3 regions of the Streptomyces sp. NPDC005485 genome follow, and region 3 is predicted to be linked to each of the others. Evidence: riboswitches for the same ligand, from Rfam matches in the RefSeq annotation. Region 3 holds a riboswitch; each other region holds the start of a gene.

Region 1 (6,828 bases), on a different contig from region 3:
TGAAGGTGAAGAGGAAGACCATGAGCGCGGCCGCGGCCACGGCCGGGCCCAGCGCCGGAAGCGTCACCTTCCGCCAGGCCGCGAACCGCGAGGCGCCCAGCATCCGGGCGGCCTCCTCCTGCCGCGGATCGAGCTGCGCCCACAGGCCGCCGACGGTCCGTACGACGACCGCGTAGTTGAAGAACACGTGCGCGAGCAGGATCGCCCACACGGTGGTGTCCAGCCGCAGACCCCACAGCTCGTCGAGCAGTCCGCGGCGGCCGACGAGCGCCAGGAACGCCGTACCGACGACAACGGTCGGCAGCACGAACGGAACGGTGACCACGGCCCGCAGGATCTGCTTGCCCCTGAAATCGAAGCGCGCGAAGACATATGCGCCGGGGAGTGCGATCAGCAGCGTGAGCGCCGTCGACACGAGCGCCTGCCAGGTGGTGAACCACAGGACGTGCCGGATGTCGGACTGCATGAGGACGTCCCCGATCCGCCCCCACCGCCAGACCCCGTCGACCTTGAGGCCGCGTGCGACGATCGCGGCGACGGGATAGGCGAAGAAGACCCCGAAGAACGCGACGGGCACGGCCATCAGACCGAGCCGCGCCGCGCTCCCCCGGAGGTCTTTCCGGGGCCGGGGCGCTACTTCAGTACGAGCGAGGTCCACGACTTGACCCACTGGTCACGGTTGGCGGCGATCCTGGCGGGGGCCATGGTCTCGGGGTCCTTGGCCGCCGGGCCGTACTTCGTGAACTCGGCGGGCACCTGCGCCCCCTCGACCACGGGGTAGACGAACATGTTGAGCGGCATGTCCTCCTGGAACTTCTTGGTGATCAGGAAGTCGATGAGCGCCTTGCCGCCCTTGGCGTTCCCGGCGTTGCTCAGCAGGCCCGCGTACTCGACCTGGCGGAAGCAGGTGCCGGCCGCGACCCCGGTCGGCGCGGTCTTCGGCTTCGGGTCGCCGTAGATCACCTCGGCGGGCGGCGAGGAGGCGTACGAGACGACCAGGGGCCGGTCGGCCTTGGCCTTCTTGCCGCCCGCGGAGCCGGAGAACTCGTCGTTGTACGCCTGCTCCCAGCCGTCGACGACCTTCACGCCGTTCACCCTGAGCTTCTTCCAGTAGCCCTGCCACCCGTCGTCGCCGTACCGCGCGGCACTCCCGAGCAGGAAACCGAGGCCGGGCGAGGAGGTGGAGGCGTTCTCCGTGACGAGCAGGTTCCTGTACGCGGGCTTGATCAGGTCGTCGAGCGAGGCCGGCGGTGTCAGCTTGTGCTCGCTGAACCAGGCCTTGTCGTAGTTGACGCAGATGTCGCCCGAGTCGATGGGCGTGACCCGGTGCCTGTCCTGGTCGACCAGGTACTCGGACTTGATCGTGCCGGCGCCCTTGGCCTCGTAGGACTGGAACAGCCCGTTGTCGAGGGCCCGGGAGAGCAGGGTGTTGTCGACGCCGAAGAAGACGTCGCCCTGGGGGTTGTCCTTGGTGAGGATCGCCTTGTTGACGGCCTGCCCGGCGTCGCCGTCCTTGAGGACCTTGACCTTGTAGCCGGACTCCTTCTCGAACGCCTTCAGTACGGCCTTGGAGTAGACGAAGGAGTCGTGGCTGACGAGCGTCACGGTCTTGGAGGCGGCGCCCCCGCCGCCGGCGGAAGCGGAGTCGGACGAGCCGCAGGCGGACAGCGTGACGATGCCGAGTCCGGCCGCCGCGACCACTGCCGTGATCCTGCTGATGGTGGTGCTCACTGGATTCCTCCTGGAGTGACCAGGAAGAGACGCGGCCCTGCCCGGGAACCTCTGAGAGTTCCCGGGCAGGGCGCAACAGCTTGAGTGATGACCGAACTTCCTACCCAGAATGACCTGGGCAAGGTTCAGAGGGTCTGCGGTCTGTCCCGCACTCTCAGCGCTGTGGCGCTCCCCTGTCGGAATATGAAGATGTACGTACGCGGATCAGACTACCGCTCGCTGGCAGCGAGCTGTCCGCACGCCCCGTCGATCTCCTGGCCGCGGGTGTCCCGGACGGTGACCGGCACGCCGTGCGCCGCGATGGCCTCGACGAACGCCTTCTCGTCCTCGGGCCGCGAGGCCGTCCACTTGGAGCCGGGTGTGGGGTTCAGCGGGATCAGGTTCACATGCACCGGCTTGCCCCGCAGGAGCCGGCCGAGACGGTCACCGCGCCACGCCTGGTCGTTGATGTCGCGGATGAGGGCGTACTCGATGGAGAGCCGGCGTCCCGACTTGGCGGCGTACTCCCATCCGGCGTCCAGCACCTCGCGCACCTTCCACCGCGTGTTCACGGGGACGAGGGTGTCGCGCAGCTCGTCGTCCGGCGCGTGCAGCGAGATCGCGAGGCGGCACTTGAAGTCCTCGTCGGCGAACCGGTGGATGGCCGGCACCAGCCCGACGGTGGAGACGGTGATGCCGCGCTGCGACAGCCCGAGTCCATCGGGCTCGGGGTCGGTGAGGGCACGGATGGACTGGACGACCCGCTTGTAGTTGGCGAGCGGCTCCCCCATGCCCATGAACACGATGTTGCTCAGCCGCGCCGGACCGCCCGGAATCTCGCCGTCCCTGAGGGCGCGCATCCCGTCCACGATCTGGTGGACGATCTCGCCGGTGGACAGGTTGCGGTCGAGACCGGCCTGGCCGGTGGCGCAGAACGGGCAGTTCATGCCGCATCCGGCCTGCGAGCTGATGCACATGGTGACCCGGTCCGGGTACCGCATCAGCACGGACTCGACGAGTGTCCCGTCGAAGAGCTTCCACAGGGTCTTGCGGGTGGTGTCGTCGTCACAGCTGATGTGCCGCACGACCGACATCAGCTCCGGCAGCAGCGCCTCCTGGAGCTTCCCGCGCGAGGCGGCCGGAATGTCCGTCCACTCCGCGGGGTCGTGCGCGTACCGCGCGAAGTAGTGCTGCGACAGCTGCTTGGCGCGAAACGGCTTCTCACCGATCGCGGCAACCGCCTCTTTACGCTCGGCGGGCGTGAGATCGGCAAGGTGCCGCGGCGGCTTCTTGGCTCCGCGGGGGGCGACGAATGTGAGTTCTCCGGGCTTAGGCATGGCTGTACCAGTGTCGCAGATCAATTGGCGTGACCTGCGGCCGTCGCCTCCGGGGCCCTCGAAAGGCCCGGCGACACCCGGTGCGGCAGTCGGCGGGCCAGGGGCAGGACGGCGGCGCCGAGGAGGAAGCCGATTGAAAAGCATCGCTCCCACGCAGATCATCCCCCGTTGAAAAACCCGAGGGACATGGACGAAGGGCCCGCCGTCCGGTGGACAGCGGGCCCCGCACCAGCGGACCCGTGGGTCAGCCGGAGCCGACGAAGAGGACGAGAAGCAGCCAGACCACCGGGGCCGTGGGCAGCAGCGAGTCCAGCCGGTCCATGATGCCGCCGTGGCCCGGGAGCAGCGTGCCCATGTCCTTGATGCCCAGGTCACGCTTGATCATGGACTCGCCGAGGTCACCGAGCGTGGCGCTGACCGCGACCGCGAAGCCGACGATCAGACCCTGCCACCAGGTGCCGTCGTCGATCAGGAAGTGCATGCACAGTGCGCCCGCGACCATCGCGAAGGAGACCGCGCCGAACAGACCCTCGCGGGTCTTGCCGGGGCTGATGCGCGGGGCGAGCTTGTGCTTGCCGAAGCGCCAGCCGATCGCGTACGCGCCGGTGTCGCTGACCACGGTCAGCAGCAGGAACGTCAGGACGCGGCGCGGCCCGTCGTCGGCCGTGAGCATCAGCGCGACGAAGGTGGCCAGGAACGGCACGTAGAAGGCCGCGAAGACCCCCGCCGTGACATCCCTGAGGTAACCCTCGGGCGGTTCCGTCATGCGCCAGACCAGGACGGCCAGTGCGGTGAGTGCCATCGCCACCCACGCGCCCTCGGTGCCCCGGACGTATCCGGCGACGACCATCGCCGCGCCACCGACCGCCAGCGGGACGAGGGGCGCCTTGATGCCCTTGCGCTCCTCCAGCCGCGAGGTGAGCTCCCACAGGCCCACGACCACGGCGACCGCTATCACGCCGATGAAGACGGCCTTGACGACGAACAGGGATGCGACGATCACCGCGCCGAGCCCGACGCCCACTCCTATGGCCGCGCCCAGGTCGCGTCCCGCACTCTTCTTCTGAGGTGCGGGGACGGGCTGGGGGGCGGCGCTGGGCATGGGCTCCTGCGGGCTCTGCGGATTGTGCGACGGGGTCCCGAAGGGCACCGGCGCTGTGAACGGGCTGTCGTCGCGGAACGGGGGGCCACTCAGCCGAGCGGCCCCCCGGTCGCCATCCTGGTCTCCGCCATGTGCGGGTACGTCGGGCACGATGGGCATGGGGCGAGTCTGCTGGGCTTCATGCCCATCGTAGGTGGGACCCGCCGGGGCAGCCCCCTGGACAGGCCCCTGGTCGGACGGCCCCCAGTACCCGGCTTTTGGCGGTGCTCCCCAGGAAGAGTCGTTCATCAGACCTCGAGAAGCTCAGCTTCCTTGTGCTTGAGGAGCTCGTCCACCTGGGCGACGTACTTCGCCGTGGTGTCGTCGAGCTCCTTCTCGGCGCGGCGGCCCTCGTCCTCGCCGACCTCGCCGTCCTTGATCATCTTGTCGATGGTGTCCTTGGCCTTGCGGCGCACGGAGCGGATCGAGACCTTGGCGTCCTCACCCTTGGTCTTGGCGACCTTGATGTAGTCCCTGCGGCGCTCCTCGGTCAGCTCCGGGAAGACCACTCGGATGAGGCTGCCGTCATTGCTGGGGTTGACGCCCAGGTCGGAGTCGCGGATCGCCTGCTCGATGTTGCGCAGCGCGGTCTTGTCGAACGGGGTCACCACGGCCATGCGCGGCTCCGGCACCGCGAACGAGGCCAGCTGGTTGATCGGTGTCAGCGCGCCGTAGTAGTCGGCCACGATCTTGTTGAACATCGCCGGGTGCGCACGGCCTGTGCGGATAGCGGCGAAGTCGTCCTTGGCGACCACGACCGCCTTCTCCATCTTCTCCTCGGCCTCGAGGAGGGTCTCTTCGATCACCACTTGCTCCTGCGTGTCTTGAGTAGGCCCGGCTTCCGGTGGGTGGCGGCCGGCTGCGTCGCGTCTTGTTCCTGCACGGTTCCCGACCGGCAGGACATTGTCCATCCCCCGGTCAGGGTCCGTCCCCCGACAGGGCGGAGCCCCGGTCGGGATGGGGCTCGGTCAGGCTCGGCTGCTCTGGTCACCCACAAGAGTGCCGATCTTCTCACCCTTGACGGCGCGCGCGATATTGCCCTCCGCCAGAAGCTCGAAGACCAGGATGGGCAGCTTGTTGTCCCGGCACAGGGTGATGGCCGTCATGTCGGCGACCTTGAGGTCGCGCGTGATGACCTCGCCGTAGCCGAGCGAGTCGAACTTCACCGCTTCAGGGTTGGTCTTCGGGTCGGAGTCGTAGACCCCGTCCACGCCGTTCTTGCCCATCAGCAGGGCCTCGGCGTCGATCTCCAGGGCCCGCTGGGCGGCGGTGGTGTCGGTGGAGAAGTACGGCATGCCCATGCCGGCGCCGAAGATGACCACACGGCCCTTCTCCAGGTGGCGCACGGCACGCAGCGGGATGTACGGCTCGGCGACCTGGCCCATGGTGATGGCGGTCTGGACGCGGCTGTCGATGCCTTCCTTCTCCAGGAAGTCCTGGAGGGCGAGGCAGTTCATGACCGTGCCGAGCATGCCCATGTAGTCGGAGCGGGCCCGGTCCATGCCGCGCTGCTGCAGTTCGGCGCCGCGGAAGAAGTTGCCGCCGCCGATGACGACCGCGATCTGGGCACCGCCGCGCACGACGGCCGCGATCTCGCGGGCGATCTTGTGCACCACGTCTGGGTCGACGCCCAGTCCCCCGCCACCGGCGAACGCCTCACCGGAAAGCTTCAGCAGAAAGCGTCCCGCGCCTTTGCCGTCGTCGCTCTTCTCGCCGTTGTCGGCCTGGGTGGTGGTCATGGAGATCTCGCCTCTTTTACGTGTCGCACATACGAAGAAGGCCATTGCCGATGGGGTGCTGACTCCCATGCGCGGCAATGGCCTCCTCGTCAGATCTGCTGTCGTCCGCCACACGCGCGTGCGGGGCCGCATACGCGATTGGCGCGGACGACTGCTGTCGACCCTAGCGGGGTCGCGCGTCGATCGCGGTACGGACTCAGATGCCGACCTTGATGCGCGTGAAACGCTTCAGGGTGACACCGGCCTCGTCCAGGACCTTCTGGACGGACTTCTTCTGGTCCAGCGCGTAGGGCTGGCCCAGGAGAGTCGCCTCCTTGAAGAAGCCGTTGACACGACCCTCGACGATCTTCGGAAGGGCGGCCTCGGGCTTGCCCTCGGCGCGGGTGGTCTCCTCGGCGACGCGGCGCTCGGTCTCGACGACCTCGGCCGGGACGTCCTCCTTGGAGAGGTACTTCGGCGCGAAGGCCGCGATGTGCTGCGCGACACCCTTGGCGAGGTCGGCGTCGGCCTTGTCCAGCTCGACCAGGACACCGATCTGCGGGGGCAGGTCGGGCATGGTGCGGTGCATGTACGCGGCGACGTAGGTGCCGGAGTACGCGGCGAAGCGGTCCAGGACGATCTTCTCGCCCAGGGTGGCGTTGGCCTCGTCGACGAACGCCTGGACCGTCTTGCCGGCCTCGATCTCGGACGCGAGCAGCGCCTCGATGTCGGCGGGGGCGGTGGCGGCGGCGTGCTGGGCGATCTGGTTGGCGACGGCCTGGAACTTCTCGCCCTTGGCGACGAAGTCCGTCTCGCACTTCAGCTCGACCAGGACACCGGAGGTGTTGTCGTCGGCGATGATCGAGACCACGGCGCCGTTCTCGGCGGAGCGGCCCTCGCGCTTGGCGACGCCCTTCTGGCC
Region 2 (6,828 bases), on a different contig from region 3:
GCGACGGGCGCGGACGGCGGCGCGGTGCCCGCCCCGGCACTCGCAGCGGCGGACGGGCGCCTGCTGCACCCCGCGAACAGCACCCGGATGCCCGGCCTCTTCGCGGTCGGCGGCTGGGCTCACCCCGGCGGCGGGCTCCCGCACGCGGGCATGTCGGGCGCCCTGGTGGCCGGACTGATCGTGGAGGGACCGGAGTTCCGCGGCTCGCAGTGAACCGCGCTCAGTACCGGTACTGCTCGTCGTACCCGTTGTTGTTGCCGTTGTTGTTGCCGTTGCCGTCGCCCTGGTACGGGTACGGCTGTTCCTGCGGGAGTTCGCCGCCGTACGGGTCGTCGGTGTTGCGCTGCTGGGGCACCCAGAGGCCGCCGGCCGGGGTCTCGCCGCCGTAGGTGCCCGTCGCGTACGGGTCCTGGGTGTAGCCCTGCTGCTGGCCGTACTGCTGCTGCTCGCCGTAGCCGGTGTCGTACGTGGCCCCGCCGTACGTCTGGGTGCCGATGTACGGGTCGGAGTAGGCGGCGTACTGCTGCTGGCCGGTGGTGTCGTAGGCGTACTGCTGCTGGTCGTAGCCGGCGTAGCCGTCGTACGCGAAGTTCTGGCTGGGGTCCTGCGCCTGGGCGGCGGCCGCATAGGAGGGGTCCGTGGCGGCCGCGTACGCCGCGTCGGTGTAGACGCCGTACTGGCCGGTGTCCTCGGGCAGCGGCTGCGGTTCGTAGACGGCGCTGCTCTCGGCGGCCGAGGCCATCGTCTCGACGGGCTGCGCGGGGCGGAACACGTCGTCGCGGTCGTAGTCGTCGTACGCCTCGTCGGGCGTGTACGACGACGTCTCGTCGGTCGCTTCGAGGTCGGTGACCTCAAGTGTCGGTTCCTGGTGGTCCGGCTCGCCGCGGCGGCGCTTGCTCTTGCCGCCGCTCTTGGCGCCGATGCCCGGGCGGTTGCGCACGGCCCAGCCGGCCGCGAAGCCGCGGCGGAACGAGAGCGTGACGTACGTCTGGCCGACCGTGAAGGCCGCCGCGCCCAGGCCTATGACCACGACCGAGCGGCTCAGTACGCCGAGGACGACGCAGAGGAAACCGACGAAGGCGAGCAGTCGCCAGCGCAGTCGCGCCTTGTACTGCAGCAGGACCTCGCCGAGCAGCCACAGCGCGACGATTCCGAACGCGATGTAGAGGACCGTAAAGCCCATGTACGCCCCTCTCCCAGGTGGCCGCTACGCAGTGTGTCGTACGCGGGTGCGACCGGTCTAGGCCTGCTGTGGGTGGTGCAGCCCCAGATTTTCGTAGATTTCCAGCGTCGCCGTGGAGTTGTTGAGCGTGATGAAGTGCAGACCGGGGACTCCCTCGTCCAGCAGCTTCGCGCAGAACTCCGTCGCGAACTCGATGCCAATGGAGCGTACAGCCGCCGGATCGTCTTTGGCTGTGAGGATCCGCTCTTTCAGAACGGCGGGGATCGCGGCGTTGCTGAGCTGCGGCAGGCGTTCCAGCATCTTCACGCTGGTCACCGGCATGACCTCGGGAATCACCGGGGTCTCGCAGCTCGCGGCGCCGACGCGGTCGCGCAGGCGCAGATAGGACTCGGGTTGGAAGAACATCTGCGTGATCGCGTAGTCGGCGCCGGCGCGGCATTTGTCGACGAAGTGCTCGACGTCACGGTCCCAGGTGTCGGAGCGCGGGTGCATCTCGGGGAAGGCCGCGACGCCTACGCAGAAGTCACCGGACTCCTTGATGAGACGGACGAGTTCGGCGGCGTAGGTCAGGCCGCTGGGGTGCGGCACCCAGTCGCCCATGGGGTCGCCGGGCGGGTCGCCGCGGACCGCGAGCATGTTGCGGATCCCGGCGTCGGCGTACTGGCCGATGATGTTGCGCAGCTCGGCGATGGAGTGGTTGACCGCGGTGAGGTGGGCGACCGGGGTGAGCGTCGTGTCGACGACGATCTGCTGGGTCTCCTTGACGGTGCCCGCGCGGGTTGAGCCGCCGGCGCCGTAGGTCACGGAGACGAAGTCGGGTGCGACGGCCTCGACCCGGCGCAGCGCGTTCCACAGGTTGCGCTCACCCTTGGGGGTCTTCGGCGCGGAGAACTCGAACGAGTACGTCTTCTTGCCGGTGGCGAGCATGTCGCGCACGGTGCGTGCGCGGTCAGTCCTGGTGGAAGCGGATCCGAGGGCCATACCGGCAGGTTAGCCAGGGGGCGTCGGTACCCCAACCGAACCGCTGAGAATTGTCCGATTTGTCGACTTCTTGTCCACCCCTCGGACAGTTCTCGGACAGTTGCCGCGCGCCTACGCGTCGCGCAGCCGCTTCGCGAACTCGCCCGCCGCCGCTCCGGGATCGTCCGCCTCCGTGATCGCACGGACGACCACGACACGGCGGGCGCCCGCCTCCAGCACCTCGTCGAGGTTGCCGAGGTCGATGCCTCCGGTGGCGAACCAGGGGCGGTCGGTGCCGAGGGAGGCGGTGTGGCGGACCAGGTCCAGGCCGGGGGCGTGGCGGCCGGGCTTGGTGGGGGTCGGCCAGCAGGGGCCGGTGCAGAAGTAGTCCACGCCGTCCTGGACGGCGGCGGCCTCGGCCTCGGAGTCGGCGTGCGTGGAACGGCCGATCAGGACGTTCTCCCCCAGGATCGCGCGGGCCGCGAGCACGGGCAGGTCGCCCTGGCCGAGATGCAGCACGTCGGCACCGATGGCATGGGCGACGTCCGCCCGGTCGTTGACCGCGAGGAGCTTGCCGTGGCGCGCACAGGCCTCGGCGAAGACCTGGAGGTGCTCCAGTTCCTCCCCTGCCTCCATGCCCTTGTCGCGCAGCTGAACGATGTCCACGCCGCCGGCCAGGACCGCGTCGAGGAACTCGGCGAGGTCACCCTGGCGTCTGCGGGCGTCCGTGCAGAGGTAGACGCGGGCGTCGGCGAGCTGAGCGCGAGCGCTGTTGGGCATGGCGGTGTCCCCCGTGGTCGATGGCGTACGAGCCGCCGGGTGCTCGGCCCGTACGCCGGACGGTTCCTTCGTTCGTTCAGGTCAGACGGCGAGCGCCTGGGCGCGGCGCTTCACCTCCGTGCCGCGATTCTCGCTGAGGGCCTGCGCGGGCGTGCCGGGCAGGCTCGGGTCGGGGGTGAAGAGCCACTCGAGCATCTCTTCGTCGGTGAAGCCGTCGTCCCGAAGGAGCGTCAAGGTGCCGGTGAGGCCCTTGACGACCTTGTCCCCGTCGATGAAGGCGGCGGGGACGTGCAGCGCGCGGTTCTCGCCGCGGCGTACGGCGATCACCTGGCCCTCCTTGACCAGCTGCCGGACTCGGGTCACCTCTACGCCGAACTGTTCGGCGATGTCGGGCAGGGTGAGCCAGGCAGGGACGAGAGCATCGGTCTTTGCGTCAATCTCGGTCACGGGACAAGCCTGCCATCCCGGACTGACACTCGGAAGCCGGGGCCGTCCGACCTGGGCCGACGGAGTGCCCCTCACCGCTGTCCCGACGGAAAACTCCGCCGACTACACCGCCGCCGCCTTCAGCGGCCGCGACGGATCGGGCAGCAGCTCCGGGTCCATCGGAGTGCCCGCCTCGATCAGCCGGCGTCCCTGGGCCAGGTCGCGGGGGCGGCCGACCGCCAGGAGGGCGACGAGCCGGCCGTCGCGAAGCCAGCAGACCGTCCAGGCCGGTGCCGAGGGGTCGCCGCGCCACACCGTCGTGTCGGCGGCCTCGTGGTGGCCGACGTACTGGACGAAGCGGCCGAACTGCTCGGACCAGAAGTACGGCACCGGGTCGTACGCCGTCGGGGACTCGCCGATGATGTTCGCCGCCACCGTGCGCGGACCCTGGAGCGCGTTGTCCCAGTGGTGGACCAGCAGACGCCCCTCGTACCTTCCCGAAGGGAAGGAAGCGCAGTCGCCGACCGCGTAGATGTCCTGCACGGAGGTGCGCAGGTGGTCGTCGGCGACGATCTCGCGATGGGCGCCCAGCTCGATGCCGGAGCCGGTGAGCCAGGCGGTGGCCGGGCGCGCTCCGATGCCGACGACGACGGCGCCCGCGGGGACCCGTGAGCCGTCGTCGAGCACCACCGCGCCCGCCTCGATGCGCTCCACGCGCGCGTGGGTGCGCAGTTCGGCCCCGCTGTCCGCGTACCAGGCCGCCATGGGCGCGGCCACCTCCGCCGGCAGGGCACCGGCGAGCGGCCGGTCGGCGGCCTCGACGACGGTCACCGCGCACCCCGCCTCGCGGGCGGCCGTGGCGAACTCGGCGCCGATCCAGCCCGCGCCGACGACCACGATGTCGTGCTGCTGGGCGAGGACGGGGCGCAGCCGCTCGGCGTCGTCGAGGGTGCGCAGCAGGTGGACGCCGGGCACGCCCTCGGCGCCCGGCAGCTGGATCGGTTCGGCTCCGGTGGCGACGACCAGAACGTCGTACGGCACGGGCCCGGTGACGGTGTCGAGCTCGTGGTCCACGGGCCGTACGCCCACGACCTCGCGCCCGAGCTGCAGTTCGATGCCGAGCGCCTCGAAGTCGACGTCGAAGGCGGAGCCCTCGGCCTTGCCGAGCAGGACGGCCTTGGACAGCGGTGGCCGGTCGTAGGGCTGATGGGGTTCCGCGCCGATCAGCGTCACGCTGCCGGTGAAACCCTGTTCCCGCAGGGCGACCGCGGTCTGCACCCCGGCCATGCCCGCGCCCACGACGACGACCCGCCGTGCCGAATGTCCCCGCGCCTGCGTCTGCTCGCTCACCTGATCACCATAGACAACTGACGGTTTGTCAGTCAGGGGGCGTGCTCGGTGACCTGTTCCACAGCACTCGTCCGCCCCCGGCCCGACTCCCGGAGGCCACCGGCGGAGGCTCCCTTACTGAGGCGGGGGCGGCGGGCTAGGGTGGCCCACGTACAAGCACTCGCGGGAGCCCGGACGCACCGGGCTGAGAGGGAGGCTGGCGGCCTCCGACCGTACGAACCTGATCCGGGTCATGCCGGCGAAGGGAGGGGCTGGACGCCCATGTCGCCTACACGTACATCAGCCGCGCGCGCCTCGGGCACGCACGCATCAGACGTCCTCGTCGTGGGGGGCGGGATCATCGGTCTGGTGACCGCCTGGCGGGCCGCGCAGCGCGGCTTCGCGACCGCGGTCGTGGATCCCGAACCGGGCGGCGGAGCAGCCCGGGTGGCGGCCGGGATGCTGGCCGCCGTCACCGAACTGCACTACGGCGAGCAGACCCTGCTGGGTCTGAACCTCGCCTCCGCGCGCCGCTACCCCGCGTTCGTCGCCGAGCTGACCGAGGCGACGGGCCAGGACCTCGGCTACCGCCGCTGCGGCACCCTCGCGGTCGCGCTGGACGCCGACGACCGCGCCCACCTGCGGGAACTGCACGCCCTGCAGCAGCGGTCGGGGCTGGAGTCGGAGTGGCTGAGCGGCCGCGAGTGCCGTCGCCTGGAGCCGATGCTCGCGCCGGGCGTACGCGGCGGACTCCGCGTCGACGGCGATCACCAGATCGACCCCCGGCGGCTCGCGAAAGCGCTGGTCACGGCGTGCGAGCGGGCCGGGGTGGTGTTCCGGCGGACGTGGGCCAAGCAGCTGAGCGTCGCTGCGGACCGGGCCACCGGCGTGGTCACCGCGGACGGCACCGAGCTCTCTGCCGGGCAGGTCGTCCTCGCCGCGGGCAGCCTCAGCGGGCAGCTCGCAGGCGTCCCCGACGCCGTACTGCCGCCCGTACGGCCGGTGAAGGGGCAGGTGCTGCGGCTGACCGTCCCCCGGAAGTACGCGCCCTTCCTGAACCGGACCGTGCGCGCCGTCGTGCGCGGCAGCCACGTCTACCTGGTGCCGCGAGAGAACGGCGAGCTGGTCGTGGGCGCGACCAGCGAGGAGCTGGGCTGGGACACCACGGTGACCGCGGGCGGCGTCTACGAGCTGCTGCGCGACGCCCACGAGCTGATCCCCGGCATCACCGAGCTGCCGCTCACCGAGACGCGGGCCGGACTGCGCCCCGGCTCCCCCGACAACGCTCCGCTGCTCGGCCCGACCGAGCTGGCCGGGCTCCTCCTCGCCACCGGCCACTACCGCAACGGCGTCCTGCTCACGCCCGTCACCGGCGACGCGCTGGCGCACGCCCTGGCCACCGGCGAACTCCCCGACGAGGCCCGCCCCTTCACCCCCCGGCGCTTTCGCACCACCGCACTCACGGAGCAGCCCGCATGAACGTCTTCGTCAACGGAGAGCGGCAGCACCTCACCGAGGGCACCGCGCTCGACACGCTCGTCGCGACACTCAGCCCGGCTCCCTCCGGGATCGCCGCCGCCCTCAACGAAACCGTCGTCCCGCGCGGGCAGTGGAAATCCACTCCCCTCTGCGAGGGAGACCGCGTCGAAGTCCTCACCGCCGTCCAAGGAGGCTGACCCATGGCCGACGATCCCTTCGTCCTCGGCGGCAGGACCTTCTCGTCCCGCCTCATCATGGGCACAGGCGGCGCGCCCAGCCTCGACGTCCTGGAGCGCTCGCTGGTGGCGTCCGGCACGGAGCTGACCACGGTCGCGATGCGCCGTGTGAACCCCGAGGCACACGGCTCGGTCCTCTCCGTGCTCGACAAGCTGGGCATCCGGGTGCTGCCCAACACGGCCGGCTGCTTCACCGCGGGCGAGGCCGTACTGACCGCCCGCCTGGCCCGCGAGGCCCTCGGCACCGGTCTGATCAAGCTGGAGGTCATCGCCGACGAGCGCACCCTGCTGCCGGATCCGATCGAGCTGCTCGACGCCGCCGAGACCCTGGTGGACGACGGCTTCACCGTGCTGCCGTACACGAACGACGACCCGGTCCTCGCGCGGAAGCTGGAGGACGCCGGCTGCGCCGCGATCATGCCGCTGGGCTCTCCC
Region 3 (6,828 bases):
GCCCGCGGAAGCGTCGTCTACGTGCCCGCAGGGGTCGCTCACAAGTTCCACCACATCACCGAGGACCTGCGGGTTCTGGTGGTGTTCTCTCCGCCCGAGAGCTGACATCCCGTCTCAGGGTTCCCTAGGGGAAGGGTCAGGGGAGGACAAGGGATGCGAGGCCCCCATTGCGCTCTTCCCGCCCCTAGCATCGGGTGCAGGACATCGGAGACTCGACACGAGACCGGAAACGGGCTCGTCAACGGGCAGAGAGAAGGACGAGAGCGATGCGAGAGATCTTCACGGGTATGCCGTGGTGGGTGAAGTGGATCGCGGTGCCGGTCATCGCCCTGGTCGTGTTCGGCAGCTTCATAGCGAGCGTGGTCGGCTTCGTGGTCTGGCTGCTCTTCAAGGCGCTGATCTTCGTCGCGCTGGTCGGCGGACTCATCTACGTCGTACGGAAGTTCATGTCGAGTTCGTCGTCGCGCAGCGACTGGTGACACCGAACCGGGTGAGCGACCGGTAACGGGGAAACCGGTATCACGAAGCGAAGGTTCCCCCTGGCGAGGGAAGTTTCCCGGCTGGGCCGTCTGTCAGTGCCGACGGACGGTTAAAGTCCGGAATTCGACGCGGGGCCCATCCCCGCGGGCAGCGCACCGCCCCCTCCCGTGTTCCCCACACGGGCGGCCCCCCTCGCGCTTCGGGAGCGACCCTTGGCCACGGTTGACACCACACCCGCAGAACCGCACGCTCCACCCGTCCAACGAGGTACACCGCCGACGGCACACGCCCCGACGGTTCCACCGGCACCCCTCCGCCCACGAGAAGGGGCGCACGTTCTGCCCGTCCAACCGCAGACGTCGCCCTCGGAGACGCCCGAGCCGCCCTCGGAGCCGCACCCCACAACCCTCATCGGCTCGGTCCAGCGAGCGATGCACCTCCTGGAGGCCGTCGCCGCCCGCGAGCACGGGGCACCGGCCAAACAGCTCGCGCGCGAGCTGGGGCTCGCGCTCCCGACGGCGTACCACCTGCTGCGCACGCTGACCCATGAGGGCTATCTGCGCCGCGAGAAGGGCCTGTTCTTCCTGGGCGAGGCGGCCGAGCGGCTGAGCAGCAGCGGAGCGCAGCAGAAACGTCGCAGCACGATGAGCGACGCGCTTGCGCACTGGCGCGACGCGATCGGCGTACCCGTGTACTACGCGATCTACCGCGACGGCGAGATCGAGGTCATGGACATCGCCGACAGCCCGGGTAATCCCGCGGTGGAGGAGTGGGCCGACTTCCGGGAGACCGCACACGCCCATGCGATCGGCCAGTGTCTGCTCTCCCAGCTGGACGAGAAGGCTCGGCGCGACCACCTCGACCGCTATCCGGTGCAGTCCATCACCCCGTACACGGTGCGTGACGATCGCACCTTGCTGCGGCGCCTGGATCGCGTGGGACGAATGGAACCGGTCGTCGAGCGGCAGGAGTACGCGCTGGGCGCGCTCTGCGCCGCGATCCCCCTCACCGCAGGCTCAACTGCCGCGGCGATGGCCATTTCGGTGCCCTCGCACCAGGCCCACCGACTACTGCCCGCGGCACGTCAGCTGCAGAACGAGATCGGAAGGCTACTAGGGACACTCGCCATCTCTATCAGCATCTGAAAACTCACTCCTTGTGATCTGTCGTGCACGTTGAGCAATAATTCACTGTGTCAGGGGGATGATTCCTGGCCAGTCGACCGAAAACGACGGGGTAGGCGATGCACGAGTCGGTACAGGCAGAGGTCATGATGAGCTTCCTCGTGTCGGAGGAGCTCTCCTTCCGCATTCCGGTGGAGCTGCGATACGAGGCCTGTGATCCCTACGCCGTGCGAATGACCTTCCATTTGCCCGGTGACGCGCCGGTGACCTGGGCGTTCGGGCGTGAGCTGCTGATCGACGGAGTCGGCCGGCCGTGCGGCGACGGCGATGTGCACATCGAACCTGCCGACCCGGAGGCGTTCGGCGAGGTGCTGATCCGGCTTCAGGTGGGCCGCGACCAGGCGCTGTTCCGGTCGGGTGCGGCACCGCTCGTGGCGTTCCTCGACCGCACGGACAAGTTGGTCCCGCTGGGGCAGGAGCGTTCCCTCGCCGACTTCGACACCCACCTCGACCAGGCCCTGCACCGCATCCTGGCGGAGGAGCAGAGCGCAGGCTGACGGCCCGCCTCGCGGACGGTGGAGTAACGCTTCGCCACCCGCGGGGTGCAAGGCTTCCGGGCGGTGCCCTCCGGCTTCAGTGCTTGCGGCGGCGGCCCTTGCCGCCCCGCACCGCCGGCCGGGCACTCGTCGGCGCCGACGCGGGGGCCGGTGTGTCCGTCCCTCCCGGGCGGTCCGCCGAGACCACCAGGGCGGCCAGCGCGGTGGTCACCGGCACCGAGGCGACCAGCCCGATCGAGCCCACCAGCGTGCGCACGATCTCCTCGGCGACCAGTTCGCTGTTGGCGACCGTACCCACACTGCTCTGAGCGATCGAGAAGAGCAGCAGCAACGGCAGGGCGGCGCCCGCGTAGGCCAGGACGAGTGTGTTGACGACCGAGGCGATGTGGTCGCGGCCGATCCGGATGCCCGCGCGGTACAGACCGCGCCAGCCCAATGTCGGATTGGCCTCGTGCAGTTCCCAGACCGCCGACGTCTGGGTCACCGTCACATCGTCGAGCACACCGAGCGAGCCGATGATGACGCCGGCGAGCAGCAGACCGCTCATGTCGATGGACGGGTACAGACCATGGATCAGTCCGGTGTTGTCGTCCGTGTTGCCGGTCAGCGCGGCCCAGTCGATGAACCCCGAGCCGAGGATGCCGATCAGCAGCAGCGAGAGCAGCGTGCCGAGTACGGCGACCGACGTACGGGCTGACAGGCCATGGCACACGTAGAGCGCGATCAGCATGATGGCACTGGCCCCGACCACCGCCACGACCAGCGGATTCGAGCCCTGCAGAATCGCGGGGAGGATGAAGAACGTCAGGATCATGAAGCTGACGGCCAGTGCGACGAGCGCCATGACACCGCGCAGACGGCCCACCACCACGACGGCCAGCGCGAAGATCCCGGCGAGCAGCGCCATGGGGAACTTCCGGTTCACGTCGGTGACCGAGTACTGCAGGTTCTTGGGAGCGGAGGGCTCGTAGGCGACCATGACCTTCTCGCCCTCGTGCAACTGCCGCGACTGGTCCGGCTGGACGATCTCCGTGAACGTACGGCCCTTGTCCTTGCCGGTGTCGATCCGGATCGTCGCCTTCTTGCAGTCACCGGTAGCCTGCTGCCGCGCCGACGAGCCCTCGGCGGTGGAGGTGTCGCCGGTCGGGGTTTCCCCGGAGGCGTTCACGGACTTGCAGTCCACCTTGTCGACCACGGTGACCGTGGCCTGCTGGGTCTGCCGGTCGAATCCGACGCCGGTGCGCTCGTGGGAGGGAGCGCCGCCCGGCCAGAGCACCGCCAAACCGACCACGACCGCGACGCCGAACGGGATCAGGATCGCGGCGATGACCTTGCGCAGGTGCCGGGAGACGGGGGCGGCCGGTCCATGGCTGTGACTGTGCGAGTGGCCGGAGCCGTGCCCGCCACCAGGTCCCTGACCGTGCCCGTCACCGTGGCCTCCGCCTGGGCCGGGGCCTCCGCCCTGACCATGGCCGTGCGCGTCGCCGGGACCATGGCCGGGGGGCGGATCGGGCGGCGAAAACGGGGGCTGCTGCATCGTGGTCACGGGCCGATCATCGCAAGAACGGGAGGGGCCCTCTGTTCAGCGCGCCAGATATGACGCTAGCGTGGAGGCACCTTTGCACACGCGGGAGCTCGGAGCACCGGGCTGAGAGGGCGCTGACCTTCGTCCCAGCGATGTTTCACATGAAACATCGGCGGACGGAAGCCGCTGCGTCGACCGCCGAACCTGTTACCGGGTAATGCCGGCGTAGGGAGTAGGTCTCATGACCAACAAGGACGTACGCACGCCTGCCTCCAGCCAGACGGACGGGGCGCTCGCCCCTGCCGAAAGCGGCGAGGTCGGGAAGTCCATCGGCTGGCACAAGGGGTACGTCGAGGGTTCGCGCCCCGACCTGCGGGTGCCGGTTCGTCAGGTGCACCTCACCAACGGGCAGTCGGTCACGCTGTACGACACCTCCGGCCCGTACACCGATCCGACCGTCGAGACCGACGTACGCCGGGGCCTGGCACCCGTGCGCGAGAACTGGATCATCGCCCGCGGCGACACCGAGGAGTACGCGGGCCGCCCCGTCCGTCCCGAGGACGACGGGATCAAGCACACCTCGCCGCGCGGGGGACTCAGGAACCTCGACGCGGTCTTCCCGGGGAGGCCGCGCCAGCCGCGCCGGGGCCGGGACGGACAGGCGGTGACGCAACTCGCGTACGCCCGGCGCGGGGAGATCACACCCGAGATGGAGTTCGTGGCGGTCCGCGAGAACGTCGATCCGGAGGTCGTCCGCGAGGAGATCGCGGCGGGTCGCGCGGTCCTGCCGGCGAACGTCAACCACCCGGAGATCGAGCCGATGATCATCGGCAAGCGGTTCCTGGTGAAGGTCAACGCCAACATCGGCAATTCGGCGGTCACTTCCTCCATCGAGGAGGAGGTGGACAAAATGACCTGGGCGACCAAGTGGGGCGCCGACACGGTCATGGACCTGTCCACCGGCCGCAACATCCACACCACGCGCGAGTGGGTCCTGCGCAACTCCCCCGTCCCCATCGGCACCGTGCCGCTCTACCAGGCACTGGAGAAGGTCGACGGCCGCGCCGAGGAGCTGACCTGGGAGATCTACAAGGACACGGTCATCGAACAGGCCGAGCAGGGCGTGGACTACATGACGGTCCACGCCGGAGTGCGCCTCGCGTACGTGCCGCTCACCGCCAACCGCAAGACCGGAATCGTCTCGCGCGGCGGCTCGATCATGGCGGCCTGGTGCCTCGCGCACCACAAGGAGTCGTTCCTCTACGAGAACTTCGAGGAACTCTGCGAGATCCTCGCCGCCTACGACGTCACGTACTCGCTCGGCGACGGTCTGCGGCCGGGATCGATCGCGGACGCCAACGACGAGGCGCAGTTCGCGGAGCTGCGGACGCTCGGGGAACTCAACACGATCGCGAAGCGTTTCAATGTTCAGACCATGATCGAAGGCCCGGGACATGTCCCGATGCACAAGATCAAGGAGAACATCGACCTTCAGCAGGAGATCTGTGATGAAGCTCCGTTCTATACGCTCGGCCCGCTGACGACGGACGTCGCGCCGGCGTACGACCACATCACCTCCGGCATCGGTGCCGCGATGATCGCCTGGTGGGGCACGGCCATGCTCTGCTACGTCACGCCCAAGGAGCACTTGGGCCTGCCCAACCGTGACGACGTCAAGACCGGCGTCATCACCTACAAGATCGCCGCCCACGCAGCCGACCTCGCCAAGGGGCACCCAGGTGCGCAGGAGTGGGACGACGCGCTGTCCGACGCACGCTTCGAGTTCCGCTGGGACGACCAGTTCAACCTGGCTCTCGACCCGGACACGGCACGGGAGTTCCACGACGAGACCCTCCCGGCCGAACCCGCCAAGACGGCCCACTTCTGCTCCATGTGCGGCCCGAAGTTCTGCTCCATGAAGATCTCGCAGGACATCCGCCGTGAGCACGGAGGCACGAAGACGGAGATCGAGGAGGGCATGGCCCAGAAGTCGAAGGAGTTCGCGGCCGCGGGCAACCGGGTCTATCTGCCGCTGGCGGACTGAGGCCCGGCCGGAGCCGTCCGCTGCGCCGCAATGTGCAGCGGACGGAGCCGGGGCCGGGTTCTGTGGGCAGACTGGGCGCATGACACCGACCTTGATGAGCAAGGGCGGCAACCTGCCGGTTGACGCCGCCGCAGTGCAGGCCGTGCTCGGCTGGTCCGGGGGAGCCGGTGCGCCGGACGCCGATGCCTCGGCGCTGCTGCTCGGCGCCGACGGACGGGTGCGGGACGACGGCGACTTCGTCTTCTACAACCAGCCGCAGCACGCCTCCGGCGCCGTACGGCATCTCGGTAAGCAGTGGGCCGCCGGGGCGACGACGGACACGGTCGAGGTGGACCTGTCGGACCTGGAGCCGGGGATCGAGCGGGTCGTCCTGGGCGCCTCGGCCGACGGCGGGACTTTCGGCGACCTCGCCGGGCTGACGCTGAGGCTGCTCGACGCCGGGACGCAGGAGGAGATCGCGCGCTTCGAGATGGAGGCCACGACGGAGACGGCGTTCATCGGAGGCGAGCTGTATCTGCGTGCGGGCCGGTGGAAGTTCCGTGCGGTCGGGCAGGGGTACGCGTCCGGACTCGCGGGCCTCGCCACCGACTTCGGCATCAGCGTCGACGAGGAGACGGACACGGGGACTGGGGCTGCGACTGGGGCTGCGACTGGGGCTGCGACTGGGACTGGGACTGGGACTGGGACGGCGCAGGGTGCCGTCGGCGTCACTGGGGCCGCGGGGGCTGCGCAGACGGTCGTCCCGGCGTCTCCGCCCGGCGCCGCGCCGTCAGCTCCGGCTGCAGCCCCACCAACAGCCCCGCCCATGCCTCCCACACCTCCGGCGCCTTCCAGTCCCGTATCGCAACCGGCACCCCCCGTCCCCGTCTCTGCCTCCGCCCGGCGCCTCAGCAAGGGTGAGGAGCGGCTGCCCGTCGACATGCGCAAGCGGCTCTCCCTGCGCAAGGAGCACGTGGCGGTCAGTCTGAGGAAGCACGGTGCGGCAGGGGTGACGGCGCGGGTCCTCCTGGTTCTCGATGCCTCGGGCTCCATGTCGTTCCTGTACTCGAAGGGTGTCGTCGTGGACGTGGTGGAGCGGATGGCGGCGGTCTCCGCCCA

Evidence for each region. A riboswitch is a leader RNA that binds a small molecule or an ion and turns the genes downstream of it on or off. The one in region 3 is predicted to bind thiamine pyrophosphate.
Region 1: linked by a shared signal. The riboswitch ahead of ABZS97_RS09855 (thiamine ABC transporter substrate-binding protein) and the one ahead of thiC (phosphomethylpyrimidine synthase ThiC) in region 3 are both predicted to bind thiamine pyrophosphate.
Region 2: linked by a shared signal. The riboswitch ahead of thiO (glycine oxidase ThiO) and the one ahead of thiC (phosphomethylpyrimidine synthase ThiC) in region 3 are both predicted to bind thiamine pyrophosphate.

What each region holds. Positions count from the first base shown of each region.
Region 1 covers NZ_JBEXDZ010000020.1:36,985-43,812, forward strand. The annotation lists gene ABZS97_RS09850 (iron ABC transporter permease) at 1-658, opposite strand, end outside; gene ABZS97_RS09855 (thiamine ABC transporter substrate-binding protein) at 634-1,731, opposite strand; TPP riboswitch at 1,811-1,916, opposite strand; gene rlmN (23S rRNA (adenine(2503)-C(2))-methyltransferase RlmN) at 1,941-3,047, opposite strand; gene ABZS97_RS09865 (phosphatidate cytidylyltransferase) at 3,292-4,437, opposite strand; gene frr (ribosome recycling factor) at 4,437-4,994, opposite strand; gene pyrH (UMP kinase) at 5,157-5,927, opposite strand; gene tsf (translation elongation factor Ts) at 6,124-6,828, opposite strand, start outside.
Region 2 covers NZ_JBEXDZ010000061.1:34,035-40,862, reverse strand. The annotation lists gene ABZS97_RS21570 (NAD(P)/FAD-dependent oxidoreductase) at 1-213, shown strand, start outside; gene ABZS97_RS21565 (hypothetical protein) at 221-1,183, opposite strand; gene metF (methylenetetrahydrofolate reductase [NAD(P)H]) at 1,241-2,164, opposite strand; gene thiE (thiamine phosphate synthase) at 2,276-2,923, opposite strand; gene ABZS97_RS21550 (Rv2175c family DNA-binding protein) at 3,005-3,370, opposite strand; gene ABZS97_RS21545 (FAD-dependent oxidoreductase) at 3,473-4,699, opposite strand; TPP riboswitch at 4,852-4,963, shown strand; gene thiO (glycine oxidase ThiO) at 4,961-6,157, shown strand; gene thiS (sulfur carrier protein ThiS) at 6,154-6,354, shown strand; gene ABZS97_RS21530 (thiazole synthase) at 6,358-6,828, shown strand, end outside.
Region 3 covers NZ_JBEXDZ010000002.1:20,457-27,284, forward strand. The annotation lists gene ABZS97_RS01265 (cupin domain-containing protein) at 1-105, shown strand, start outside; gene ABZS97_RS01270 (DUF5326 family protein) at 267-479, shown strand; gene ABZS97_RS01275 (IclR family transcriptional regulator C-terminal domain-containing protein) at 891-1,625, shown strand; gene ABZS97_RS01280 (SsgA family sporulation/cell division regulator) at 1,724-2,161, shown strand; gene ABZS97_RS01285 (YibE/F family protein) at 2,238-3,707, opposite strand; TPP riboswitch at 3,779-3,935, shown strand; gene thiC (phosphomethylpyrimidine synthase ThiC) at 3,928-5,730, shown strand; gene ABZS97_RS01295 (VWA domain-containing protein) at 5,810-6,828, shown strand, end outside.